2 regions of the Bradyrhizobium sp. T-1 genome follow, and region 1 is predicted to be linked to the other one. Evidence: predicted binding sites of a transcription regulator. Region 1 holds the regulator's gene; the other holds the start of a gene.
The links. The regulator LexA, encoded in region 1, represses DNA repair genes until DNA is damaged. The targets are predictions, from matches to a motif close to TGTTCNNNNTGTGTTCNG.
Positions count from the first base shown of each region.

Region 2: a site for LexA is predicted at 2,532-2,549, ahead of ACWAT4_RS35050 (ribonuclease T2 family protein). Genes of this name have one in related genera too.

Region 1 covers NZ_CM132115.1:3,962,254-3,971,160, forward strand. The annotation lists gene ACWAT4_RS19015 (glutamine--tRNA ligase/YqeY domain fusion protein) at 106-1,782, shown strand; gene ACWAT4_RS19020 (nuclear transport factor 2 family protein) at 1,792-2,178, shown strand; gene ACWAT4_RS19025 (DUF2171 domain-containing protein) at 2,302-2,535, shown strand; gene ACWAT4_RS19030 (ComEC/Rec2 family competence protein) at 2,632-4,929, shown strand; gene ACWAT4_RS19035 (hypothetical protein) at 4,940-5,374, opposite strand; gene ACWAT4_RS19040 (hypothetical protein) at 5,571-5,768, opposite strand; gene lexA (transcriptional repressor LexA) at 5,946-6,647, opposite strand; gene ACWAT4_RS19050 (molybdopterin molybdotransferase MoeA) at 6,824-8,035, opposite strand; gene ACWAT4_RS19055 (helix-turn-helix transcriptional regulator) at 8,156-8,907, opposite strand, start outside.
Region 2 covers NZ_CM132115.1:7,325,802-7,334,708, forward strand. The annotation lists gene ACWAT4_RS35030 (ATP-binding protein) at 1-743, shown strand, start outside; gene ACWAT4_RS35035 (DUF3617 domain-containing protein) at 923-1,453, opposite strand; gene ACWAT4_RS35040 (hypothetical protein) at 1,509-1,814, opposite strand; gene ACWAT4_RS35045 (hypothetical protein) at 1,997-2,461, shown strand; gene ACWAT4_RS35050 (ribonuclease T2 family protein) at 2,595-3,296, shown strand; gene ACWAT4_RS35055 (23S rRNA (adenine(2030)-N(6))-methyltransferase RlmJ) at 3,455-4,315, shown strand; gene ACWAT4_RS35060 (cold-shock protein) at 4,566-4,781, shown strand; gene ACWAT4_RS35065 (outer membrane protein) at 4,868-5,491, opposite strand; gene uvrC (excinuclease ABC subunit UvrC) at 5,747-7,822, shown strand; gene pgsA (CDP-diacylglycerol--glycerol-3-phosphate 3-phosphatidyltransferase) at 7,917-8,534, shown strand; gene moaD (molybdopterin converting factor subunit 1) at 8,531-8,782, shown strand.

The sequences.
Region 1 (8,907 bases):
CATAACTAAAGCCCGGCGGCGGATGGCTTGCAGCCTCGCTTAACACTTGGCTCGGCGACGCGAATTTGGCAGAAGAACCGCTGATTTCCCTACAGGATTTTCCTAATGACAGAACCGGTGGCGACTGAGGTTGGGCGCGATTTCATTCGTGACATCATCCAGGCTGACCTCGATCAGGCCAGGTACAAGGAGATCGTGACCCGGTTCCCACCGGAGCCGAACGGCTACCTGCATATCGGCCACGCCAAGTCGATCGCCCTCAATTTCGGCATCGCCCAGGAGTTTCCAGGCCGCTGCCATCTGCGCTTCGACGACACCAATCCGGTCAAGGAAGAGCAGGAATATATCGATTCCATCCAGGCCGACGTGCGCTGGCTCGGCTTCGACTGGGGCAAGAATCTGTTCTTCGCCTCGGACTATTTCGAGCGGCTCTATGAATGGGCGGAGAAGCTGATCCGCGACGGGCTCGCCTATGTCGACGACCAGACCCAGGAGGAGATCCGCCTCTCGCGCGGCACGCTGACCGAACCCGGCAAGAATTCGCCGTTCCGCGACCGCAGCGTGGACGAAAACCTCGACCTGTTCCGCCGCATGAAAGCCGGCGAATTCCCGAACGGCGCGCGCGTGCTCCGGGCCAAGATCGACATGAGCGCGGGCAACATCAATCTGCGTGACCCCGTGCTGTACCGCATCCTGCATGCGCATCATCCGCGCACCGGGACCAAGTGGCACATCTATCCGAGCTACGACTATGCCCACGGCCAGTCGGACGCGATCGAGGGCATCACGCACTCGATCTGCACGCTGGAGTTCGAGGATCATCGGCCGCTCTATGACTGGTTCATCGAGAAGCTGCCGGTGCCGTCCAAGCCGCACCAGTACGAGTTCGCGCGGCTGAACCTGACCTACACGCTGCTGTCCAAGCGCGTGCTGACCCAGCTCGTCCGCGACGGCCATGTCGCGGGCTGGGACGATCCGCGCATGCCGACCATGGCGGGCATGCGCCGCCGCGGCGTGCCGCCGGCCGCGCTCCGTGAATTCGTCAAGCGCATCGGCGTCGCCAAGGCCAACAGTGTGGTCGATGTCGGCATGCTGGAGTTCTGCATCCGCGAGGAGCTGAACCGCACCTCGCAGCGGCGCATGGGCGTGCTGCGGCCGCTCAAGGTGGTGATCGAGAATTATCCGGAGGGGCAGACCGAGGAGCTCGAGGCGATCAATCACCCGGATGATCCCTCCGCCGGTACGCGCAAGATCACGTTTGGCCGCGAGCTCTATATCGAGCAGGACGACTTCATGGAGAATCCGCCCAAGAAGTTCTTCCGCCTGTCGCCGGGCAACGAGGTGCGGCTGCGCTACGCCTATTTCGTCAAGTGCACCGGCGTGATCAAGAACGACAAGGGCGAGGTGGTGGAGCTGCGCTGCAGCTACGATCCCGCGACCAAGGGCGGCAATGCGCCCGACGGCCGCAAGGTCAAGGCGACCATGCACTGGCTGCCGGCGGCGAATTCGGTGCCCGCGGAGATCCGCATCTACAACCAGCTCTTTGCCAACCCGAGCCCGGACGCCTCGAACTTCGCCGCCGATCTCAATCCGCAGTCGCTGGAGATCCTGTCGGACGCGCGGATCGAGGCATCGGTTGCCGAGAGCAATTCGACCGAGCCGATGCAGTTCGAGCGCCAGGGCTACTTCGTGCGCGACAAGGACTCGACGCCGGGCAAGCCGGTGTTCTCGCGCACCATCGGTCTGCGCGATACCTTCGCGAAGGAAGTTGCCAAGGGCTGAGGAAAGGCCATGCAGGACGAAGCCGACGCCATCGTTTCCGCCATCATCGCGAAATGGTGCGCCGGCTTCGCGACGCTCGATGCGGCCGCGCTGTCGTCGCTGTACTCCAAGAACGCGTTCTTCTTCGGCTCCAATCCAAAACTCTATCGGGGCAGGGATGGCGCTGCCGACTATTTCAACGGCCTGCCGCGTTGGCACAAGCCGAGCGCGGTGTTTTCCGAGGTGCAGGCGGCGCACGCGGGGCCGGATCTGATCAACATGGGCGCGACCATCTCATTTGATCTCGCCGGGGAGCGGCCGGATCTCGTGGTCAAGATGAGCTGGGTCATCATTCGCGAAGATGGCGACTGGAAGATCGTCAATCACCACGCTTCGGCGAAGGCGCCGTTGATTTGACGTAGGTGCTAGCATATCAGTTTCGTCATTCCGGGCTCGCGCCAAGTGGCGCGCCCCGGAATGACGATAGAAACGAACGAGCTCCCCCGGCGTTGATGTGGATCCAACCAATGGGATCCCGCCATGCAGAACATCGCAGAACACATGGAAGTCATCGGTGCCGACGGCGTCCATGTCGGCACGGTCGACAAGGTCGAAGGCAACCGCATCAAGCTGACCAAGAAGGACAGCGGTGAGGGCAGCCACAAGGGTCACCACCATTTCATCGACAAGGGCCTGGTCGCCGGTGTCGAGGGCAACAAGGTCCGGCTATCGGCCAAGGCGGATGTCGCCGTGACGATGGAAGAGGAAAAGTAGGGCTGTAGCCGCTCGTTCTCGATCTGTACCGCTATTCGACGGCCTGCACGTTCCGGTAGCTTCTGCCCCCGTCGCGTATCGCAGGGTTGCTCAGGAATGGCGGAGCCGGGCCGACCACAGCGCGCCTCGCAGGGGATCGCCGGGACGCCGATTGCAGGGACCTGGCCGACTGGCCGGACCGCGTCGGCCGGCGGCCTTGTGCCGGCAGGTTTTGACGTCTGGCCTTCGATCGTTGGGACGCTGCGCGAATGGGTGCGCGCCGAGGCCGGCGCCGGGCGGTTGTTCCCTTGGGTGCCCATCGCTTTCGGCTGTGGCATCGCGCTCTACTTCGCCGCTGATCATGAGCCGGTGCTGTGGGTCGCCGCCACGACGGCGGCGGCACTCACGATCGGCGCGGTGCTGTTGCGGCGGAGCCGGCTGTTTGCGCCTGCGATCATGACCGCGGCGGTCGCGGCCGGCTTTGCCATGGCAACGTGGAAGACGGCACGCATCGAACATGCCGTGCTCGCGAAGCCGCTCTATTCGGTGTCGCTGTCGGGCTTCGTCGAGACTCGCGACATCCGCGAACGGACCGATCGGTTCGTGCTGCGCGTCACCGCGATGGAGGCGCAGCGCAGCGACGTGAAGCTCGATCGCGTCCGTCTCTCCGTGCGCAAGGGGACGGCGCCCGACGTCGGCAGCTTCGTGCAGTTGAAAGCGCGGCTGATGCCGCCGCTCGCACCATTGCGGCCGGGCAGCTATGATTTCTCGCGCGATATGTTTTTCCAAGGCATCGGCGCCTCCGGTTTCGCAATGGGGGCGATCACCGTCTCTGCGCCGCCCGCTGCCGGTGGCCTGCAGTTGCGCTACGCGGCCGTCATGCAGGGCCTGCGCGATGCGATCGATGCGCGCATTCGCTCTGTGCTCGACGGCGACAAGCGCGCGATCGCCACCGCGCTTCTGACCGGCCGCCGCGATGCAATCACCACGCCCGTCAACGACGCGATGTTCATCTCCGGTCTCGGCCATGTGCTGTCGATCTCCGGCTATCACATGGCCGTCGTCGCCGGCGTCGTCTTCTTCGCAGTCCGCGCGCTGCTGGCCCTGATCCCGGGACTGGCGGTCGGCTTCGCAATCAAGAAATGGTCGGCCGCCGCGGCGCTCATCGCATCAGCATTCTATCTGCTGCTCTCCGGCGCGGAGGTCGCAACGCAGAGATCGTTCTTCATGACCGCGGTGGTGCTGATCGCCGTGATGGTCGATCGCCGCGCCATCACGTTCCGCACCCTGGCCGTGGCGGCTTTGATCGTGCTTGCGGTTGCGCCGGAGGCGCTCGTCCATCCGAGTTTCCAGATGTCGTTCGCGGCGACGCTTGGGCTGGTGGCGCTGGTGCAGATCGGTATGCCGAACCTGTTTGCTTCGCCGGATCATTCGGCGACCGCGCGGATCGCGCTGTGGGGCGGCCGCGAGATCGCGATGCTGTTCATGGCCTCGATGATCGCGGGGCTCGCGACCACGCCCTATGCCGCCTTCCATTTCCATCGCGTCACGCCCTACGGCGTGCTCGCCAATCTCGGCGCGATGCCGGTGGTCTCGGCGCTGGTGATGCCGGCCGGGCTGTTGGGATTGCTCGCGGCACCGTTCGGGCTCGACGGCGTGTTCTGGTGGCTGATGGGGATCGGCATCGACTGGATGGTGGCGGTGTCGCGCTGGGTGGCCGCGCTGCCAGGCGCGGTCGGCCACATCGCAGCCTTCGGTACCGCGCCGCTGATCGCTGCCAGCCTCGGCCTCATCCTATTGGGTCTGTTGCGCACTCCGCTGCGCTGGTCGGGCGCGTTCGTGCTCATGGCAGCTACCGTCTGGGGTCTGTCGGTCCGTCAGCCCGACATCCTCATCGCCGGTAACGGTCAAAGCGTCGCGGTGCGGGGCAGGGACGGGCAGCTGCATCTGATCAGGACCAGCAAGGACAATTTCCTGCTGAAGGAGTGGCTAGCTGCGGACGCCGATCCGCGCGATGCCGGCAGCGCCTCGCTCGGTGACGGCGTGTCCTGCGACGAAATCGGTTGCGTGACGCCGCTCGCCGACGGCCGCATGATTGCGCTGGCGCTGCGCATCGACGCACTGGCCGACGATTGCAGCCGTGCCGCGCTGGTGGTGACAGCCAGGCCCGCGCCGCCGGATTGCGCTGCGATGGTGGTCGATCGACCGCGTCTTGCGCGTCAGGGTGCACTGGCGCTGACGCAGCGTGGTGACGGTTTTGCGATTGCGGCGGTGAAGGCGAGAGGCGCAAATCGCCCCTGGTCGCCGGCGGCGGCCGGCGATGGAGAATTCGAACAGACCCTCATGCCACGATCGACAGCTCCGCGCGCCAAAGACGCAACACCATCGGAGGCCGACCTTCAGGCCGAGGATTAAGGCCGTTGTCTCAGCCGATCGGCAGACGCGGGGGCGTCGTGCGGTTGTCGGCGATCACGCGCGGCTTCTGCTCGCGCTCGCCGAGCGGCTGGGTCACCGGCAGTTGCAGCACGGTCGCGCGCTGGCCTTCGACCAGCTGCGTCACCAGCACGTATTTGCCGTCGGGGAATTCGATCGCGTCGTGATGACGATCGGGAATGTGCGGATCGATCTTGCCGAACTTGCCGACGCGCGAGTTGACAGTGCGGGTCCAGATCCAGCGATTATCGTAGCGGACGTTGTCGGCGAAGGCGAGCTCCGTTCCCGGAAGGAGGCAGACCGCGACCGACATGTCGGCTTCGGAGGCGAAGCCGCGCGTCGAGGTGCCGCGGAAGGTTGTCGTGACGATCGTCTCGCCCACTTCTGCGGGGCGCGTCGCGACAGCGTGCAGGCTGTAGTCACACATCGGGGTGCTCCTCAATCAGGATAGCGACCCACGCCTCTGTCTCGGACGCGCAGGCCCCTATCAGAGTGGAAGCCTGCGATCTTATGCTTGTTTGTGGGCAAATCTGCGGCTCGCATCCGCAGCGCGCGATCACATTATCTTTTTCAAATGCACGAGGAACAAAGCCTGCTCTCGCGCATTCGGAGAGCGCGTTGCCTCAGCGGCCAGCAGGTGCCGACCAGCCCGAATATTGCCAGCCCGGTTGCGACGGCTGCTCGACGGCGTTGCGGGCGTTGCGGAATTGCTCGCTCGTCGCCTGCGGTGCCTTGCGGGCGTGGTGCTGCGCAGCCAAGGCCTGCGACGCTGATGCTGCGATCAGCGCCATCGCGACGGTGCTCAAAATGATCTTGCGCATGGTGGTCTCCTCGGTCTCTCAAAGGCCTGCGAAGCGACGCGTGCTTCGTTGCGGCGTACCGAGGATGTCGCGCTGGAGAGGGGACCGGATAATCTGTGCAAAACCAGAAAGACTATCCAGCCGGAGCGGACAATCGTCCGCTCCAATCGTTGATCGCGGTCGTCGATCGCGACGCGCTCAATACTTCCGGTACAGCCCGATCAGCTTGCCCTGGATCTTCACCCGGTTGGGCGGAAGGATGCGCACCTCATAGGCCGCATTGGCAGGCTCAAGTGCAATCGAGGCGCCGCGGCGGCGGAAGCGCTTCAGCGTGGCCTCTTCGTCGTCGATCAGGGCCACCACGATATCGCCGGTGTCGCAGCTCTCGTTGCGCTGGATCAGCGCCATGTCGCCATCGAGAATGCCGGCATCGACCATCGAATCGCCGCGTACTTCGAGCGCGTAGTGCTCGCCAGCCCCGAGCATGTCCGGCGGGACGCTGATGGTGTGGCTGCGGGTCTGCAAGGCCTCGATCGGCGTACCGGCCGCGATCCGACCCATCACGGGCACTGCAACCGGGCGTTCGCCCTCGTCGGCGGGTGGACTCGAGGTCGTGCGCACCTTGCCGAGGTTGCCCTCGATGACGCTCGGCGTGAAGCCGCGGCGGTTGCCGGCGGCGGCCTGGAGCTCGGGCAGCTTGATCACTTCGATCGCGCGGGCGCGGTTCGGCAGGCGCCGGATGAAGCCACGCTCCTCGAGCGCGGTGATCAGGCGATGGATGCCTGATTTCGAGCGCAGATCGAGCGCGTCCTTCATCTCGTCGAAGGAGGGCGGCACGCCGCTTTCCTTCAACCGCTCGCTGATGAACCGCAGGAGCTCGTACTGTTTGCGCGTTAACATCTCGACCAAAATCCCCCGGTTGATGTCGTTCGATTCCGAGACGCTGAGTTCAGCGATAAGCCGCTACATGCTCGAAACAAATCATGAACGGACACTATATGTTCGATACATGTTCCGCAACTGCTTAATTTACCGTGAACGCGACAAAGTTCGCGGAACGGTTGCGAACGAAGCGGTCAGGCGGGCAGTCGCAGCACCTCGCAAGGCGTGCCCGTCGCGGCCTTCGGCGCAAACGGCGGGCGCACGAGAAGTGCCTGTGCCGCAGCGAGATTCGCAAGCAGCGAGGAGTCCTGGTGATCGACGGGGACGACGACGAGCGTGCCGTCGTCGCGCATGTCGAGGCGCGCGCGCAGATAATCCTCGCGCTGGTCGTTGGCGCCGACATCGCGGCCGAGCACGGCGCGTTCGCGACGGTGATGAACCGCGGAGCGACCTGAGAGCGCGCGAATCAGCGGCACCATGAACAGGAAGGCGCACACATAGGACGACACGGGATTGCCGGGCAGTCCGATCACCCGCATCGGCCCGAGCTGGCCGTTCATCATCGGCTTGCCCGGCCGCATCGCAATCTTCCAGAACGCCATCGCGGTGCCTTCTTCCCTCAGCGCCTGCTGCACCAGATCGTGGTCACCGACTGAGGCGCCGCCGGTCGTGATCAGGATGTCGGCACCGGATTCGCGCGCACGGCGGATGCCGGCGGTGGTGGCGGCAAGCGTGTCGGCGGCAACGCCGAGGTCGACGGTATCGGCGCCCTCGCTGCGGGCGAGCGCATGCAGGGCGTAGCCGTTGGAATAGACGATCTGGCCATGGCCGGGCGTTGAGCCCGGCATCACCAGCTCGTCGCCGGTGGCGAGAATCGCGACCTTCGGGCGGCGGCGAACGGCAAGCTGCGGGTGGTTCATGCCGGCGGCGAGCGCGACGTCGCGCTCGGTCAGCCGCGCGCCCTTGCGCAAGAGCACGTCACCCTCGCGGAAGTCGATACCGGCAGGGCGGATGTGCCGTCCGGCGATGGCGGCTTCCCTGATCACGATGCGTCTGCCGTCGGCGACCGTGTCCTCCTGGATCACGACGGCGTCCGCGCCATCGGGAACGACGCCGCCGGTGAAGATCCGGACCGCTTCGCCCGCGCCGACAGTTCCTGCGTAAGGGCGGCCGGCTGCGACCTCGCCAATGACGGTCAGCTGCGCGTCGACCTTTGCCGCATCGGCCGCGCGGACGGCATAGCCATCCATCGCTGACATCGCCTGTGGCGGTTGCGTCCGCCGCGCCGCGACATCGCGCGCGAGCACGCGATGAAAGGCCTCATCGAGCGAGACTGATTCTTCGGCCAGCGGCTCTGCACCGGCGAGCACGGCGGCAAGCGCATCGGATACCGGCATCAGGGCCACAGTGAACTCCTGCTACAAATCGAGTGATTTGGTCGGCAAGGTTCTAGCCGAGCGAAGGGGCTGAGGCAAAACACCGCGAGATCACGTGCAACACGCGCGCCTGCCTTCGTCGAAGGAGATTTATTTCTGCAGCATGAGCCGCACCAGCTCGGCCTGCCGGGTGACACCGGTCTTGTCGAAAATCTTCGACAGATGGCTGCGCGCGGTTCCATCGGTGATGCCGAGGCGCTCCGCCGTGGCCCTGCGGCCGCCGCCCTTGACGATCTCCAGCGCGAACGCGGCTTCAGCGCGGGTGAGGCCGTAGCGCTCGCGCAAAGTCTCGCCTTGCGTCTTGGCGGCGGGTTCGGGGTCGGTGATCAACACCATCGCGCTCGAGCGCCAGCCGGAGGCGAGGGGGACGGCCTTCTCGATCCATTCGCTGCCGACCGGTGTTACCTGCACGCGCAGCGGCATGCGGCCAGGCGGTCGCTGCAGGCTCATCTCGCCGCCGATGCGGTCCGGATTGTCGAGGCTGCAGGAGCTGATCAGTGCGCGCAGCTGATGACCGTCCTCGGCGTTGACGCCGCTCAGCACGCCGTCCTCGACAACGACACCGTGGCCGGTCTCCATAAGCTCGCGTGCCCGGCGATTGATGAAAACCGGGCGACCCTGCGCGTCCGCGAGAACAAAGCCCTGATCGAGCCCGTCCAGGCCCGCCAGCGCCGCGCGGCCGGTGATGTCGAGCTGGTGCGTACGCCGCTGGATAGCAACGGCGCGCACGAGATGCTGTGCCAGTGTCGCAAACAACCGGCGCGCCTTGGCATCATAGGGCTCCAGATTGGACGGCCGGTGGCTGGTCAGGATGCCGGTGGCATTGTGATCGACCAGCAAAT
Region 2 (8,907 bases), 3.4 Mb from region 1:
CGGATGCCGCCGAAAGTTTCGGCAAGGGCCGCGAGGCGCCGAACTTCCGCCCCCGCGGCGCGCGCGAGGTGCGGCGCGCGGCGGGCGCCTTCCTCGAGATGAAGTCGCGCATCGAGCGCACCATGGAGCAGCGCACGGCGATGCTCGCCGGCGTCAGCCACGATCTGCGCACCATCCTGACCCGCTTCAAGCTCGAGTTGGCGCTGATCGGCGACAGCCCCGAGCTCGAGGGGATGCGCAAGGACGTCGACGAGATGTCGATGATGCTGGAGGATTACCTCGCCTTTGCCCGCGGCGATTCCGGCGAGCAATCGCAGCCGACCGACATGGCGCAGGCGCTCGAGGAGCTGCGCAGCGACGCCGAGCGCCACGGCCACACCGCGACGGTGACCTTCAGCGGCCTGCCTGTGGTGACGGTGAAGCCGGCCTCGTTCAAGCGCTGCCTCGCCAACCTCGTCACCAACGCCGCGCGCTACGGCAAGGCCATCGCCATCTCCGGCCAGCGCGATCACCGCTATCTCACCGTCACGGTCGACGACGACGGTCCCGGCATTCCCGCGCATTTGCGCGAAGAGGTGTTCAAGCCGTTCCTGCGGCTGGACAACGCCCGCAACCAGGATGAAGGCGGCACGGGCTTGGGACTCGCCATCGCCCGCGACATCGCCCGCTCGCATGGCGGCGACATCACGCTCGGCGACAGCCCGATGGGCGGACTGAGGGCGAGCGTGCGGATTCCGGTCTAGCTTTCCTTACCTCGCCCCGCTCGCGGGGAGAGATCGAATTCGGGTGACGGGGTACAGGTCTCGCGACAATCTCATGCGCGGAGAGATGCCCCTCACCCCAGCCCTTTCAGCGCGAGCGAAGCTCGCGGCCCGTAAGAACGGGGCGAGGGGGCGCACCGATTTCCCCGCAACGACGGCGCCTACTTCGGCAGCAGCGCCTTCAGCTTGTCGACGTCGCGCACGTTCATCTTGAAGCCGCCGGGCATCACGATATCGCCGGGCTTCTGCTCCGGCTTGCAGGCGCCGAGCCATTTCGCTTCCAGCGTCATGGTGGTGTCGCGCCCCGCGGCGCCGGCGACGCCGCCTTGCGCATGCGAGGTGGTCTTCACCGTGTAGGCCGAATTGAAGTCGCCGGTGATCTCGGCATGCGAGGTGGTGGACATGCCGGCGACGTTGCACTCGGAATCGCTGACATAGCCGGTCGCCGTCTTCTTGACGTCCTGCTTGGAGCAGACCTGCTTGGCCATCGGCGAGACGTTGTTGTTCATCTCCTTGTCGACGGCCTCGTCGGTGCAATGCTGCATGGTCATTTCCGGCATCGCCGAGCCGGTCCTGACCATCTTCAATTCCCAGAGACCAGCCTTACGCACCGGCAGATCGTCAGCGACGGCATATCCCGTCGACAACGCGAGGCAAACGACCGATCCGAGCAAAGCAAGCTTGCGCGTCATAGGAGAGACTCCCCGCTGAGATGTCGTGGCCTTGATCTTGGCGTTCCGAAACGCCTCAGTAGAGCGTGCGGATCGGCCGGTCGGCCGCACCGTAGGGCACCCAGCGGCAGGCAAACGAAATGTAGCCGCCCTCATAGGCCTGCACCGCGAGGAATTTCACCACCTTGCCGTAGCGCGCGCAGTGATCGACCGCGACCTGGCGCGCATCGGTCTGTGTTGCCATGGAATAGGCGATGATGCCGCCGGTGTCGTTGCCCTTGAAAGGCGGCACCGGCAGGATGTCGGCGCGCGCTGATTGGCTCGCCATCATCCCCGAGACAACCAGGCTGGCAAGAAGGCCCGCGGCCGCAATGATTCGCATTCCCGTCACTCCGATTGGTTGGCATCAGTTTACGGTGCCGGCGCGGCGGTGAAAAGAACGGAAGACCGGCTGACTGCGACGTTGTGATCAACTCCTGGCCAAGTGTTGCCGCGCTGCACTTGACCTCCCCCGCCCTTCGCGGCACCGTCCGAACCTCGCAGATCATTCTGTCTGGATTGCCCATGCGCGCCTCGACCTCCCTGAAATCGCTCGGTTTTGCCGCCGGTCTCGGCCTCATGTTCGGGGCGCTGTCGCTCGGTGAGGCCAGGGCCGCCAATCCGCTCGAGATGAACTTCTGGCTGAGCGGGCCGCGCTATGACGGCAGGGTTGCCGATTGCGACAAGGCGCTGCCGACGATCGCCTACCAGTTCGGCGAGAAGGAAAGCTCGTTCTGGAATTCGCCGTTGAAGATCACGGGCTTCGCGGCCGTTCGCGAGACCGCCTTCCGGCCCTGGGCGTCCGACAATATTCCGCGCCGTTACTGCACCGGCGAGGCCATGCTCAATGACGGCAAGGTACGCAAGGTGCACTTCTCGATCATCGAGGATGGCGGCTTCGCGGGTTACGATCAGGGCGTGGAATGGTGCGTGGTCGGTCTCGACCGCAACTGGGCCTACAATCCGGCCTGCCGCGCCGCCAAGCCTTGATCTGACAAGCCCTGATCTGAAGAGCCCCGATTCGGATCGATCAAGCGGTCAACCGGCATCGCCCGAATTTTGTTCTTGAAATGTTCTTATTGCCTGCTAGGCTCTTTGCACAGTCTAGTTGAGAGGCGTTGCCATGTTTCATTTTAGATTGCATTCGTTCGCCCGTCTCGTGATCTCGCTGACTCTTACCGCAGGTCTGATCTCCCTGGCCGGCGGCGCGAAGGCGCAGGACAAGCGACAGAACGCACCTGGGGAATTCGATTTCTACGTGCTGTCGCTGTCGTGGTCGCCATCCTTCTGCGAGGAAGCGGCCGAGCGCGGTCGTAGCAGCAAGAGCTCGAACATCCAGTGCGAGGGACGGCCCTATTCCTTCGTGGTGCACGGGCTGTGGCCGCAATATGAGAGCGGCTTTCCGGAATATTGCCAGCGGCCGTCGCCGCGGCTGAACCGCAACATCGTCTCCTCGATGCTCGATTTGATGCCGGCGCCGGGGCTGATCTTCAACGAATGGGACAAGCACGGCACCTGTTCCGGGCTCGACGGCCGCAATTACTTCGAAACGATCCGCAAGGCGCGCGCCGCAATCAAGATACCGGCCGAATATCTCGACCTGTCGCAGGCCAAGACCGTGGCGCCGGGTGAGGTGGAAGAAGCCTTCATCAAGGCCAATCCCGGCCTGAGCAACGCGGCCGTCTCGGTCACCTGCAACCGGACACGCCTGTCGGAAGTCCGCATCTGCCTGAGCAAGGACCTGCAATTCCGCGATTGCGACGAGATCGAACGCCGCGCCTGCCGCCGCGACCAGGTGACGATGCCGCCGATCAGGGGTGGTTAGTACGCCCTCGAGGTCGTCATTCCGGGGCGCGCAAAGTGCGAGCCCGGAATCCATCGCTCGGCATTCTCGGTGGCGAAATGGATTCCAGGTTCGGTGCTAGCGCACCGGCCCGGAATGATGACAGTTACTTTTCATGCGCGATGTCGTAACTCTCCGCCATGAATTATCGCCACGCCTTTCACGCCGGCAACTTCGCCGATGTCATCAAGCACATCGTGCTGGCGCGCATCCTCACTTATTTGCAGGACAAGCCAGCCGCCTTCCGCGTCATCGACACCCATGCCGGCGCCGGCCTCTATGATCTCGATAGCGACGAAGCGCGCCGCAGCGGCGAGTGGCTGACCGGGATCGCGCGGCTGATGCAGGCGCGCCTTTCCAATGAGAGCGTCGCGCTGACCAAGCCCTATCTCGACATCGTCCGCGCCTTCAATCCCAAGGGTGAACTCAAGGCTTACCCGGGCTCGCCGCTGATCGCGCGCGGCTTGATGCGGCCGCAGGACCGGCTCGTGGCCTGCGAGCTCGAGCCGAAGGCGCGCAAGGCACTGATCGACGTGCTGCGGCGCGACGAACAGGCCCGCGTGGTCGATCTCGACGGTTGGATGGCGCTGCCAGCTTTCGTGCCGCCTAAGGAGCGGCGCGGGCTGGTGCTGATCGATCCGCCGTTCGAGGCGAAAGACGAGTTCGAACGACTGGGCGAGGCCTTCTCCACGGCCTTCGCAAAATGGCCGACCGGTATCTATGTAATCTGGTACCCAGCCAAGAGCCGACGCGCCACGGACACGCTGGCGCAACTTGTGGCGCGGGCCGCAGCTGCAGCAAAACCGCAGGGCAAATGCCTGCGGCTTGAATTCAGCGTCGCGCCGCAAGTCGACGGTGCAGCACTCACCTCGACTGGACTGCTGATCGTCAATCCGCCGTACACGCTGCAAAGCGAGCTCAAGACGATCCTGCCGGAGCTGGAAATGCCGCTCGGCCAGGGTGGTGCTGCCAGATTCCGATTAGAGGTGCCGAGGCCGTAACACTCCGGCATTCTTGGGAAAAATATGCAGGAGCGGTAGTCAATCTGCAGAGAACCGTATTATGCTGTTTCTGTGACTGGCTTTGCGTTCCGCTTCCGCGAATGGTTGCGGCGGAGTGAAGGCCTAATAAAGATCCGGTCGGACCGAATGGTCTGCCCAAGGATGGCCAGCTCCCGGGCTTCGTGATGCCCGGTCATGTCGTGACGTGCGTCTGCGTCGCGACGGAGGAGCAATGAGGGGGAGTTTCCCGATGGCCATGACGGGAACGGTTAAGTTCTTCAACGGCGAGCGCGGCTACGGCTTCATCAAGCCGGATGACGGCGGTCGCGATGTCTTCGTTCACATCACCGCTGTGGAGCGGGCAGGACTGAAGGACCTTGCCGAAGGACAGCGTATCACATTCGAAGTCGAACCGGACAAGAAGGGGAAGGGGCCGAAGGCGGTCAATTTAGTGATCCTTTCGTAGCTGACCTGACCCGACAACCTGCCGCAAAAAAAATCCCGGCCGCAAGCGGCCGGGAGGCTCTAGTCCGGTATTCTCTTATTTGGCTATCAGAAGTGATAGTTCACGCCTGCGCGAACAACGCTGGCGCTATAGCCGTTTGACACGCCTGTAATTGCGAACTGGCTCGACGACAGATCGATGTAGAGATATTCGAGCTTCGCGCTCCAGTTCGGCGCGAAGCCGACTTCGGCGCCGACGCCGGCGGTCCAGCCGGCCGTGGTGTGCGACTCCGTCCAGCCGAATGTCTGCGCACGCAACTCACCGAAGGCGAGGCCGGCGGTGCCGTAGAACAGGACGTTGCTGAAGGCATAGCCGGCGCGGCCGCGCAGCGTGCCGAACCAGGGATTGGAGAACTTCCACGGCGCGAAGGTATCGTCGGCGCCGGCAGCCTGGATGTCGCCCTCGACGCCGAACACCCATGGGCCGTTCTGGAAATTGTAGCCGGCCTGCACGCCACCGACGAAGCCGGAGGGCTTCACAGAGGTGTTGCTCACCGAGCCCCATTCATAGCCGAGATTGGCACCGAGATACGGGCCGGCCCAGCTATAGGCATTGAGCGGCTGATTGACGGTATAGGGCGCACGCTGGCCGTAATTGAGATCGGCGGCCTCTGCCGAAGCTGTCCAGCCGGCTGCGACCAGCGCAGCCGCGCCCACAACGAACCCCCTCATCGGTACTCTCCAACGCAACTTGCCGTAACCCGGGTGCCATGGCTGCGCCGCCGCGCCAGGCCGGACCGCATGGTTACGGAACCACCACTTTTTCGCGTAAGATTTATCGAGAGTTTTAAGTTAAAGGCCTGTTAAGACCCGTTACCGCGCTGTTAACAGACTTAAGGAAGCGTTACCGGGAACTGCGGGCGCCAGCCTGTGCGCGCAGTACCGCCGGAACTTCAAATCGGTCCCCCCAGCGCCTAAATTCGCTCCATGGTTCACGATTCCCCCGACAATCCGGACGACGCACACGCGCGCAAATCGCCGCCGGCCGCGACCGCCACGGCCTCGTCCGAGGGGCCGACACCGCCGGACCTCGATCCCGCGGCCGCCGGCGGCGATGACGAGGACGATGCGCGGCTGCCGGATATTCTGGAAGAGAGCGGCGCGATCGGCGAGGAGCCGCTGGCGAGCGGCCATGAGGCGATCGAGCGCGCGGTCCGGCTCGCGCCCACCTCACCCGGCGTCTATCGCATGCTCAGCGCGAATGCCGACGTGCTCTATGTCGGCAAGGCCAAGAACGTCAAAAAACGCCTGTCCAACTACGCCCGCCAGAGCGCGCCGCTGCCGGCGCGCATCCTGCGCATGATCGCGGCCACCGTCACCGTGGAGATCGTCTCGACCACGACCGAGACCGAGGCGCTGCTGCTGGAAGCCAACCTGATCAAGCAGCTGCGGCCGCGCTTCAATGTGCAGCTGCGCGACGACAAATCGTTTCCCTACATCCTGATCACCGGCGACCATTGGGCACCGCAGATCCTGAAGCATCGCGGCGCACAGACCAGGCCCGGACGCTATTTCGGCCCGTTCGCCTCCGCCGGCGCCGTCAACCGCACCATCACGGCGCTGCAGCGCGCGTTCCTGATCCGCTCCTGCACGGACTCCTTCTTCGAGAGCCGCACCCGGCCCTGCCTGCTCTACCAGATCCGCCGCTGCGCCGGCCCCTGCACCCGCGAGATCGACTTCGGCGGCTATGCAACCCTGGTGCGCGAGGCGGGCGACTTCCTGTCGGGCAAAAGCCAGGCGGTGAAGCAGGAGCTCGCCGGCGAGATGGAGAAGGCCTCCGGCGAGCTCGAATTCGAGCGCGCCGCGCTCTACCGCGACCGCCTCGCAGCGCTGTCGGCCATCCAGTCGCAGCAGGGCATCAATCCGCGCACCGTGGAAGAAGCCGATGTGTTCGCCATCCACCAGGAGGGCGGGTTTTCCTGTGTCGAAGTGTTCTTCTTCCGCACCGGGCAGAACTGGGGCAACCGCGCCTATTTCCCGCGCGCGGAGAAGACCTTTACGCCGGAGGAAGTGCTGGGGTCCTTCCTCGCCCAGTTCTACGACGACAAGCCGCCGCCAAAGACCATCCTACTCTCGCACGAGATCGAGGAGAGCGAGCTGCTCGCCAATGCCCTGTCGATCAAGGCCGGCCACAAGGTCGAGGTCATCGCGCCCAAGCGCGGCGAGAAGAAGGAGCTCGTCACCCACGCGCTGACCAATGCGCGCGAGGCGCTCGGACGCAAGCTCGCGGATACAGCAACCCAGAGCCGGCTGCTCGACGCCATGGCTACGACGCTGAGCCTGCCGCATGCACCGAAGCGCATCGAGGTCTACGACAACAGCCACATCCAGGGCACCAATGCGGTCGGCGCCATGATCGTCGCCGGCCCCGATGGTTTCGTCAAAAACCAGTACCGCAAGTTCAACATCAAATCGGAAGGGATCACACCGGGCGACGACTTCGCCATGATGCGCGAGGTGCTCGAGCGCCGCTTCAAGCGCCTGATCAATCCGCCTGAAGAGAGTACGGCCAAGGAAAACAACAAAGCCAAGGACGACGATTTCCCGCAATGGCCCGACCTTGTCATCATCGACGGCGGCCGCGGTCAGCTCAATGCCGTCCGGGAGATCTTTGCCAATCTCGGCTTGACCCAGGTGTCGCTGATGTCGGTCGCCAAAGGGCCGGACCGGGATGCCGGCCGCGAGACCCTGTTCATGCCGGAGCGCGAGGCGATCAAGCTGGAGCCGCGCGACCCCGTGCTCTATTTCATCCAGCGCCTGCGCGACGAGGCCCACCGCTTCGTCATCGGCTCGCACCGCAAGCTGCGCAAGAAAGACATCCGCGAGGCCGGTTTGCAGGAGATTCCGGGCATCGGCCCGTCACGCAAACGTGCCTTGCTGCATCATTTCGGAACCCTGAAGGAGATCGAGCGGGCCTCGATCGCCGATCTCGGCAAGGTTCCTGGGGTGAGCGCCGAAAGCGCTCGCAGGATATTCGACTATTTCCATCCCCAGCCGGGGTGAACTAAAGGGGCTGTAGTCATATGGTCGTCGTATCCCGTACGCCATTTGGGACCGGACGGTTGACCTTCAGGCTCGAGCGGTATTGGTAGGACGGATGAACATCGCCACGACACGAGGGACGACCAGCCGCGCGATGTCCCTCCCGAATATCCTGACCTATGGCCGGATCGCCGCGATCCCGGTCGTGGTCGGATGCATCTATGCGCAGTCGATCATGGACTATCCGCTGTGGCTGCGCTGGGTCGCGGTCGCGATCTTCATCGGCGCGGCGGTAACGGACTATCTCGACGGCTATTACGCGCGGATCTGGAATCAGCAATCGGCATTCGGCCGGATGCTCGACCCGATCGCCGACAAGCTGCTGGTCGCCTCGTGCCTGCTGATGCTGGCCGCCGACGGCATCATCCACGGCTGGTCGCTTTGGGCCGCCATCGTGATCCTGTGCCGCGAGATCCTGGTCTCAGGCCTGCGCGAATACCTCGCGGCGCTCCGCGTCAGCGTGCCCGTCACCAAGCTCGCCAAATGGAAGACCACGGTGCAGCTCGTCGCCATCGGCTTCCTGCTTGCAGGTCCCGCCGGCGACGAGGTCGTTCCTATGGTTTCGCTGATCGGCCTCGTCCTGTTGTGGGCCTCGGCAATCCTGACCATGTACACCGGCTACGACTATTTCCGCGCCGGCATCCATCACCTCATCAAGGAGGACGAGGGATGAAGGTGAAGTATTTCGCCTGGGTGCGCGAGCGCGTCGGCAAGGCCGAGGAAATCATCGAGCCGCCCGCGAGCGTGCGCACCGTCGAGGAGCTGATCGCCTGGCTGTCCGGCCAGGGCGAGGCCTATGCCTATGCCTTCGAGAAGCCGAAGGTGATCCGCACCGCGATCGACCACGCCCATGTCAAGGCGGATGCCGCGATCGCGGGCGCCCGCGAGATCGCATTTTTCCCGCCGATGACCGGCGGCTAGTACCTCAATGTTAACATGCAGACCAGCATACGGTGTCGCCTCACCTCTCCCCAACGGGGAGAGGTCGATTTGCGCAGCAAATCGGGTGAGGGGGCACAGGTCTCGCGAGAGAGCGAATCCCCTCA